2 linked regions of the Sphaerotilus microaerophilus genome follow. The protein of the gene in region 1 interacts with the protein of each later gene in a pairwise test. Links are inferred from orthologs where the notes say so. Each region holds a gene or a part of one and is shown on either strand. Other genes may lie near its edges.

Region 1 (5,132 bases):
GCCGGGTTGTCCTGGAAGGGCACGCCGCGCGCGAAGCTGCCCGGAAAGCGGTTGACGTAGAAGCGGTTCAGGAACTGGCGGTGGTCGAAGCCCTGGATGCCTTCGCGGATGGCGTCCTCGTCGGCGAAGGTCCAGCCGATGTCGTCGTGGCTGCGCACGTAGTTGACCCAGGCGGTGCCCGCGGGCAGTGCGTGGCGCTCCTCCAGTGCCTGCTGCAGCAGGTTCACCTCGCGGGTGGCGAGCGTGTTCCACAGCAGCGCCATCTGCAGCGGGTTGTAGGAGATCTGGCACTCCTCTGGGGCGATGTACTTGACCACCTGGTCCGGGTGGACGATGGCCTCGGACTTGAACAGCAGCCCCGGGGCGGCGATGCGGCACACCGCGTTGAAGGCGCGGATCAGCGCGTGCGCCTGCGGCAGGTTCTCGCAGTCGGTGCCCAGCTGCTTCCAGATGAAGGCCACCGCGTCCATGCGCAGGATCTCGGCGCCCAGGTTGGCGATCGCCAGCATCTCGCCGGCCATGGCGGCGAACACTGCCGGGTTGGCGTAGTTCAGGTCCCACTGGAAGCTGTTGAAGGTGGTCCAGATCCAGCGCCCGTCGCTCAACTGCGTGAAGGCGCCCGGATGCTGGTCCGGGAAGATCTCGCGCACCGTCCGGTCGTAGGCGTCAGGCAGCCTGCGGTCCGGGAAGATCAGGTAGAAGTCCTGGCAGGCCGGATCGCCCGCGATGGCCGACACCGCCCAGTCGTGCTCGTCGGAGGTGTGGTTGAAGATGAAGTCCAGCACCAGGCTGATGCCCTCGCGGCGCAGCGCCGCGGCGAGTTCGCGCAGGTCGTCGATCGTGCCCAGGGCCGGGTTGACCTCGCGGTAGCTGCTGACGGCGTAGCCGCCATCGCTGCGATCGGCCGGGCACTTGAAGGGCGGCATCAGGTGCAGGTAGGTCAGCCCCAGTTCCTTGAAGTAGGGGATCCGGGCCATCAGGCTGCGCAGGTTGCCGGCGCAGAGGTCCACATAGCAGACGCCGCCCAGCATGCGCTCGGACTGGAACCAGTCCGGTTCAGCCTCGCGGGCTGCATCCAGTGCGCGCAGGTCGGCGGGCCGCTGGCGCCAGCCCTGCCAGGCAGTGGCGAGCACGCGGGCGAGCACATCGAGAAAGTCCGGCCGCTCGCCGTACACGCTGGCGAGCTCGTGTAGCAGCGCCGGAAAGTGCCGGGTCAGGCGGGCGTCGAAGGCCTCCCAGGCCGCGCCGCGGGCCTGACGGCCGATCTGCCGGGTCAGGGCGTGGCGGGTGTGGGCAAGCGCCAGGTGGGTTTGCTGATCGATCGTGAGCATGTCGTTGACTGCGGCGGAGGGTGGTTGGCGTGCCGGCGCAGGGAAAACAGTTGCCAGGGCGCGCCGAAGTGGCTCGGAAGCGCTTTGGATCAATGTATTCGATGCAGATGAGGTTTGTTTCAGGGTAAACCAGGATCGTCATTCAAAGCGCTTCGGATAAATTTCAAAGCGCTTTGGTTGTGGTCCAAATCATCAAAGGACTGCGCCAGGGCGATGTGAGTTCGATGCGCCGTGCGGGCGGTGTGCCCGCGATGAACTGTCTGAGGAGATCCCATGAGAACCCTGATCAGCGCCGCCTGTGCGCTTGCCGCTGCCGGTATCGCCGCCTCCGCGGCGGCTTCCCCGATCGACTTCCACGGCTACTTCCGCAGTGGCAGTGGGTCCAGCGATCAGGGCGGCAAGGAACTGTGCTTCCGCCTGCCAGGTTCGGCGGTGTGGTTCCGCCTGGGCAACGAATGCGACACCTACGGCAGCCTGACCTTCGCCTCCGAGCTGGGCAAGGTGGACGGCACGACCTTCCGGGCCCAGTTCACCACGGCCTACGGCACGCAGCAGCTGGCCAACTGGGAGCAGACCACGCCGTCCTTCCGCGAGGCCTTCGTCGAGGCGCAGGACATCGGCGCGGCGATGGGCATCGCCGGCCTGAAGGGCGCCACGCTCTGGGCGGGCAAGCGCTTCTACAAGAACCCCGACATCCACATGCTGGACTACGCCTACTGGGAACCGGCGCAGAGCCCGGGCTGGGGCCTGGACAACGTCGACGTGGGCATCGGCAAGCTGTCCTACGCCTACCTGCGCGCCGGCCAGGCCGATTGGTCGTCGAGCAAGTCGGTGGGCCAGTACCAGCCGGGCATCGTCGACGGCGGTGCCCGTGCCGCGACCTCGCATGACCTGCGCCTGCAGGACGTCGCCGTCAACCCCGGCGGCAAGCTGACGGTGGGCGTCAACCTGGTGGTCAAGGACAACCGCGACGACGCGGCGCTGGCCGATGGCGGCCAGACGGGCAAGAACGGCTTCGGACTGACGGCCGCCCACACGCAGGACAACGTCTTCGGCCTGGGTGGGTTCAATACCGTGATCGCGCAGTACACCAAGGACGCCACCGCGCTGAAGGGCTTTGCCATCGTGGCCAGCAACGACTCGCGCAAGGAGTGGATGCTGGCCGACCAGTGGGTGATCGAGCCGCAGGGCTCGCCGCTGACCGCCTCGATGACCGCCGGCCTGCGCCAGTCCGAGGTCAACGGCAGCAAGACGCGCGACATCTGGGTCGGTGCACGCCCGCAGTACCACATCAACAACGTCTGGAGCCTGATGTCCGAGGTGGGCTACCAGCAGGTCAAGCCCGAGGGCCAGGACACCCGCACGCTGGCCAAGCTGACGGCGGGCACGCAGTTCTCGATGGGCCGCAGCATCTGGTCGCGCCCGGCGATCCGCTTCTACGGCACCTACGCCAAGTGGAACGATGCGGCCGCAGCGGCGGGCGGCGTGGCCTGCACCGGCCGGGACTGCGGCACCCCGGTCTCCACCTACGCCAACAAGCGCAGCGGACTGGGCTACGGCGTGCAGGTGGAAGCCTGGTGGTGAACCGGCATCCACACAACCCCGCATGACGTGCGCAGCGCTGCGGACTACACTGAATGGGCGTTCAAAGCGCTTCCGATCGTGATGAACTGTCGGCATCCGAGGGCCTGTCGGGCCTCGGCCGACCTGTCACCGCCTTTCCTCCCCTCTGGAGAATCTCCATGAAGTTCAAGCTGACTCCCCTCGTTGCCGGCGCGCTGATCGCGCTGGGTACCAGCAGCGGCGCGCAGGCCGCCACCCTCACCATCTCCTGCGGCTCGGTGGGCCAGGATTTCGAGTTCTGCAAGCGTCACACCGAGGAGTGGGCGAAGAAGACCGGCCACACGGTCAAGCTGTTCACCCTGCCGCAGTCCACCACGGACCTGCTTGGGCTTTACCGGCAGATGTTCGCGGCCAAGAGCGGCGACGTGGACATCATCAATGTCGACGTGGTCTGGCCCGGCATGATCAAGGACCACCTGATCGACCTGAAGCCCTACAGCAAGGGCGTCGAGAAGGACCACTTCCCGTCGATCGTGGCCAACAACACGGCCGACGGCAAGCTGATCGCGATGCCCTGGTTCACCGACGCCGGCCTGCTCTACTACCGCAAGGACCTGCTGGACAAGCACGGGGAAAAGCCGCCCACCACCTGGGAGCAGCTGGCTGCCACGGCCAAGAAGATCCAGGATGCCGAGCGCAAGGCCGGCAATGCCGACATGCAGGGCTTCGTCTTCCAGGCCAAGGCCTACGAGGGCCTGACCTGTGACGCGGTCGAGTGGCTGACCAGCTACGGCGGCGGCAACATCGTGGATGCCAGCGGCAAGGTGACGGTCAACAACCCGCAGGCGGCCAAGGCGCTGACCACGGCGGCCTCGTGGATCGGCACGATCGCCCCGACCGGCGTGCTGAACTACGGCGAGGAAGACGCTCGCGGCGTGTTCCAGAACGGCAACGCCGTCTTCATGCGCAACTGGCCCTATGCCTGGAGCCTGGGCAATGGCGGCGACAGCAAGATCAAGGACAAGATCGGCGTGTCGGCCCTGCCCAAGGGCGGCGAGGGGGGCAAGAACGCCGCCACGCTGGGCGGCTGGCAGCTGGCGGTGTCGAAGTACTCCAAGGAACAGAAGCTGGCCGCCGAGCTGGTGATGTACCTGACCTCCAAGGAGATCCAGAAGGAGCGCGCGATCAAGGGCTCGTTCAACCCGACCCTCCCGGCGCTGTACAAGGACAAGGACGTCCTGGCCGCCGTGCCCTTCTTCGGCAACCTGTACGACGTGTTCACCTCGGCCGTGCCACGTCCCTCCACCGCCACCGGCCTGAAGTACAACGAGGTCAGCGCCGCCTTCTGGAACGCTACCCACGATGTGCTGTCCGGCAAGGAGCCCGCCGAGGCCAGCCTGAAGAAGCTCGAAGGCAAGCTCAACCAAGTGAAACGCGGCAAGTGGTGAGTGTGTGAATCCCGGGGGCAACGGCCCCCGGGTCTTTGCGGCGCCAAGGAGACCTGTTCGATGAGTTCGAGGACCCGCACGGCCTGGATCTTCCTGGCACCGATGCTGATCACGCTGCTGCTGGTGGCCGCCTGGCCACTGGCGCGCACGATCTGGTTCAGCTTCACCGACGCCAACATCAACGACATCGGTGCGGCCCAGTTCGTCGGCTGGACCAACTACGTCGGCGACTACGGCCTGTTCGCCAACCCCAACAACACCGAGGGTTTCTGGTCCGGCGACTGGGGCGTGTCCATCCGCAACACCTTCCAGTTCGCGCTGGTGTCGGTGGCGCTGGAGACGCTGTTCGGCCTGGGCGTGGCGGTGCTGCTGAACCAGGAGTTCAAGGGCCGCACGCTGGTGCGCGCCGCGGTGCTGGTGCCCTGGGCGATCCCGACCATCGTCTCGGCCAAGATGTGGGGCTGGATGCTGCACGACCAGTTCGGCATCGTGAACGCCATCCTGCAGGGCTGGGGCCTGATCGACACCAAGATCGCCTGGACCGCCGAGCCCGCCTGGGCGCTGTGGACCGTGGTGGCGGTGGACGTGTGGAAGACCACGCCCTTCATGGCGCTGCTGATCCTGGCGGCCCTGCAGACCCTGCCCAGCGACTGCTACGAGGCCGCCAAGGTCGACGGCGTACACCCGCTGCGCGTGTTCTGGAAGGTGACGCTGCCGCTGATCCGCCCGGCGCTGCTGGTGGCGGTGATCTTCCGGCTGCTGGACGCGCTGCGCGTGTTCGACCTGATCT
Region 2 (4,522 bases), 660 kb from region 1 along the record:
CCGCTACGCGCACAACTCGCGGATCCTGGTGAAGCCGGGCGAGCTGGTGCGCCGCGGCCAGGACATCGCGATGGTGGGCAACACCGGGCGGTCCACCGGCCCGCACCTGCACTTCGAGGTGCTGCTCGGCGGGGTGCCCCAGAACCCGGCGCGCTTCCTCGCCCGGGGCGAGGGCCTTGACGCGGCCGAGAAGACCGCGGCAGCCACCCAGTCGCGTGGCAAGGCACGCAGGGGCCGGTGATAAACTCATCGGCTTTGTGACGGGGCCTGTCCGCCAGGTCCGCATGTGTCCCGTCGGCAGCCAAGAGGCTGCCGATGTCGTTTCCGGTCTCCCCTTTTTCTCCCTCCTGCAGTCCGGGTCGCATCACTGCAGGTGCACCGCACCCCCTCCATGTTGCCCAAGCTCCTGACGTCGATTTTCGGCAGCCGCAATGACCGCCTGCTCAAGCAGTACCGCCGGGTGGTCGACCGCATCAACGGGCTCGAAGTCCAGTTCGAGAAGCTGAGCGACGAGGAGCTGCGCGGCCGGACCGCCGAGTTCCGCCAGCGCGTGGCCAGCGGCACCTCGCTGGACGACCTGCTGCCCGAGGCCTTCGCGGTGGTCCGCGAAGCCAGCAAGCGGGTGCTGAAGATGCGGCACTTCGACGTGCAGCTCATCGGTGGCCTGGTGCTGCACAACGGCAAGATCGCCGAGATGCGCACCGGCGAGGGCAAGACGCTGATGGCCACGTTGCCGGTCTACCTCAACGCGCTGGCCGGTACGGGCGTGCATGTGGTGACGGTCAACGACTACCTCGCGCGCCGCGACGCCGAGTGGATGGGCCGGCTGTACAACTTCCTCGGCCTGAGCGTGGGCATCAACCTGCCCAACATGTCGCGCGAGGAGAAGCAGGCCGCCTACGCCAGCGACATCACCTACGGCACCAATAACGAGTACGGCTTCGACTACCTGCGTGACAACATGGTCTACGAGGTGGCCGACCGGGTGCAGCGCCCGCTCAACTACGCCATCGTCGACGAGGTGGACTCGATCCTGATCGACGAGGCACGCACGCCGCTGATCATCTCTGGCCAGGCCGAGGACCACACCGACCTGTACCTGCGCATCAATGCGGTGGTGCCCAGGCTGAAGAAGCAGGTTGGCGAGGCCGACCCGCGCACCGGCGAGGGTGTGATCGAGCCGGGCGATTTCACCGCCGACGAGAAGACCCACCAGGTCGTGCTCACCGAGGACGGCCACGAGAACGCCGAGCGGGCGCTGGCCGAGGCCGGCCTGCTGCCGCCGGGGGCGTCGCTGTACGACGCGTCCTACATCACGCTGGTGCACCACCTCTACGCCTCGCTGCGTGCGCACCACCTGTTCCACCGCGACCAGCACTACGTGGTGCAGAACGGCGAGGTGACGATCGTCGACGAGTTCACCGGCCGCCTGATGAGCGGACGACGCTGGAGCGACGGCCTGCACCAGGCGGTCGAGGCCAAGGAAGGCGTGCAGATCCAGCCCGAGAACCAGACGCTCGCCTCGATCACCTTCCAGAACTACTTCCGCATGTACGCCAAGCTCGGCGGCATGACCGGTACGGCCGACACCGAGGCCTACGAGTTCCAGGAGATCTACGGCCTGGAAACGGTGGTGATCCCGCCGAACCGGCCGACCGTGCGCCGCGACGAGCTGGACCTGGTCTACAAGACCGACCGCGAGAAGTACGACGCCGTCACCGCCGACATCCGCGAGTGCTACGAGCGCGGCCAGCCGGTGCTGGTGGGCACCACCTCGATCGAGAACTCCGAGCGTGTCTCCGAGCTACTGAACAAGGCGGGCCTGCCGCACCAGGTGCTCAACGCCAAGCAGCACGCCCGCGAGGCGGAGATCATCGCCCAGGCCGGCCGGCCGAAGATGGTCACCATTGCCACCAACATGGCGGGCCGCGGCACCGACATCGTGCTGGGCGGAAACGTCGAGAAGCAGGTGCAGTTCGTCGAGGCCGACGAGGCCCTCTCGGCCGAGGAGAAGGCCGCGCGCATCGCCCAGCTCAAGGGCGAGTGGCAGGGCCTGCACGAGCAGGTGGTGGCGCTGGGCGGCCTGCGCATCATTGCCACCGAGCGTCACGAGAGCCGGCGCATCGACAACCAGCTGCGCGGCCGCGCCGGCCGCCAGGGCGACCCGGGCAGCTCGCGCTTCTACCTGTCGCTCGAAGACTCGCTGATGCGCATCTTTGCCGGCGACCGCGTCAAGGCGATCATGGAGCGCCTGAAGATGCCCGACGGCGAGGCCATCGAGGCGGGCATCGTGACGCGCAGCATCGAGAGCGCGCAGCGCAAGGTCGAGGCGCGCAACTTCGACATGCGCAAGCAGCTGCTCGAATACGACGACGTCGCCAACGACCAGCGCAAGGTGATCTACGCCCAGCGCAACGAGCTGCTGGAGCAGACCGACATCGACGCCCAGATCGCCCATCTGCGCCGCGGCGCGATGACCGACGTGGTGCGCACCTACGTGCCCGCCGAAAGCGTCGAGGAGCAGTGGGACCTGCCTGCGCTGGAGAAGACCCTGCGCGAGGAGTGGCAGGTCGAGGCCGGCGTGAAGGCGATGGTCGAGAAGAGCGACGCCGTCACCGACGAGGACGTGGTCGAGATGGTCGCCAAGGCCGCCGACGAGGTCTTTGCCGCCAAGCTGGAGCTGGTCGGGCAGGAGCAGTTCGCCAGCTTCGAGCGCATGGTGCTGCTGCAGTCGCTGGACACGCACTGGCGTGAACACCTGGCGGCGCTGGACTACCTGCGCCAGGGCATCCACCTGCGCGGCTACGCCCAGAAGAACCCGAAGCAGGAGTACAAGCGCGAGGCCTTCGAGCTGTTCAGCCAGCTGCTCGGCTCGGTCAAGCTGGAGGTCACCCGCCTGCTGATGACGGTGCGCATCCAGAGCCAGGAAGAGGTCGCCCAGGCGGCCGAGGCCATCGAGGAGCGCGCCGAGCATTTCTCCAACGTCACCTACACCCACCCGAACGAGGATGGCAGCGTGGCGCAGGAGACCGACCCGGCCACGCTGGCCGACGCCCTGCCGCGCGTGGGGCGCAACGACCCCTGCCCCTGCGGCAGTGGCAAGAAGTTCAAGCAGTGCCACGGCAAACTGGCGTGACCCACCCCCGTTGCGGCTGACGCCAAGAAGGAACCGACATGCCCGTGAACCTTGTTGCCCCGAATCCTGAGGATCTGCACCCGGTCGCCGGGGTCGAGATCGGCACCGCGATGGCCGGTGTGCGCAAGGCCAACCGCCGCGATGTGACGGTGTTCCGCCTCGCGCCGGGCAGCACGGTGGCCGGCGTCTTCACGCTCAACCGCTTCTGCGCTGCGCCGGTGCAGATCTGCCGCGAGCACCTCGCCGCCGGGCGGGGCAGCCGCGCGATCGTGGTGAACACCGGCAACGCCAACGCCGGAACCGGGGCCGACGGTCTGGCGCGGGCCAACGCCGTCTGCGACGCGCTGGCCGCGCAGCTGGGCCTGGCGCGCCAGGACGTGCTGCCGTTCTCCACCGGCGTGATCATGGAGACGCTGCCGATCGACCGGATCATCGCCGGCCTGCCGGCGGCGATCACCGACCTGAAGCCGGCGAACTGGGCCCAGGCCGCCGAGGGCATCATGACCACCGACACGCTGCCCAAGGCGGCGTCGCGCCAGGTCACGATCGGTGGCCGGACCGTGACCGTGACCGGCATCGCCAAGGGCGCCGGCATGATCCGCCCGAACATGGCCACGATGCTGGGCTTCGTGGCCACCGACGCGGTGATCGAGCCGGCGCTGGTACAGGCCCTGGTGCGCGAGGCGGCCGACCACAGCTTCAACCGCATCACCATCGACGGCGACACCTCGACCAACGACAGCTTCGTGCTGATTGCCAGCCAGCAGGCCGGCAACCCGACGATCACCGCGCTGGACTCGGCCGACGGCGAATTGCTGCGCGAGGCGGTGATCGCGGTGTCGCAGCAGCTCGCCCAGGCGATCGTGCGCGACGGCGAAGGCGCCACCAAGTTCATCGCCATCCGCGTCGACGGGGGGCGCTCCAAGGAAGAGTGCCGGCAAGTGGCCTATGCGATCGCGCATTCGCCGCTGGTCAAGACGGCCTTCTTCGCCAGCGACCCCAACCTCGGCCGCATCCTGGCCGCGGTGGGCTACGCCGGCATCGACGACCTCGACCAGGGCCTGATCGACCTCTACCTGGACGATGTGCACGTCGCCCGCGCCGGCGGCCGCCACCCGGACTACCGGGAAGAGGACGGCCAGCGCGTGATGAAGCAGGCCGAGATCACCGTGCGGGTGGACCTGCACCGCGGCAACCGCCACGCCACGGTCTGGACCTGCGACCTGTCGCACGACTACGTGACGATCAACGCGGACTACCGCTCCTGACGACTGGTGTTTGCGCGGGCGGTCAGCCCAGCGGTAGAAAGCGCGGCGCGAACGCGGCGCTGATCCGGCCGGCCGCATCCACCGTGAAGGTGCCGCGTGCCCGGTTGTGCGGGTGTTG

What was found.
Region 2: the proteins of NGK70_RS21895 (region 1) and secA interact in binary tests that used the Escherichia coli proteins (3 or more experiments, as listed by UniProt). The link is inferred for Sphaerotilus microaerophilus from one-to-one orthologs.

What each region holds. Positions count from the first base shown.
Region 1 is NZ_AP025730.1:5,106,665-5,111,796, reverse strand. The notes cover bases 835-3,759. They hold NGK70_RS21895 (maltoporin), read left to right. Parts: upstream 835-1,604; coding sequence 1,605-2,915; downstream 2,916-3,759. Other genes in these bases: NGK70_RS21890 (ABC transporter substrate-binding protein), read left to right, coding at 3,074-3,759; NGK70_RS21900 (amylosucrase), read right to left, coding at 835-1,331. In the rest of the region: more of NGK70_RS21900, read right to left, coding at 1-834; more of NGK70_RS21890, read left to right, coding at 3,760-4,342; NGK70_RS21885 (carbohydrate ABC transporter permease), read left to right, coding at 4,403-5,132.
Region 2 is NZ_AP025730.1:5,766,700-5,771,221, reverse strand. Bases 37-3,336 are described here. They hold secA (preprotein translocase subunit SecA), read left to right. Parts: upstream 37-391; coding sequence 392-3,136; downstream 3,137-3,336. Other genes in these bases: argJ (bifunctional glutamate N-acetyltransferase/amino-acid acetyltransferase ArgJ), read left to right, coding at 3,175-3,336; NGK70_RS25020 (M23 family metallopeptidase), read left to right, coding at 37-241. In the rest of the region: more of NGK70_RS25020, read left to right, coding at 1-36; more of argJ, read left to right, coding at 3,337-4,404; NGK70_RS25005 (CaiB/BaiF CoA transferase family protein), read right to left, coding at 4,427-4,522. UniProt on the Escherichia coli protein: Required for protein export, interacts with the SecYEG preprotein conducting channel.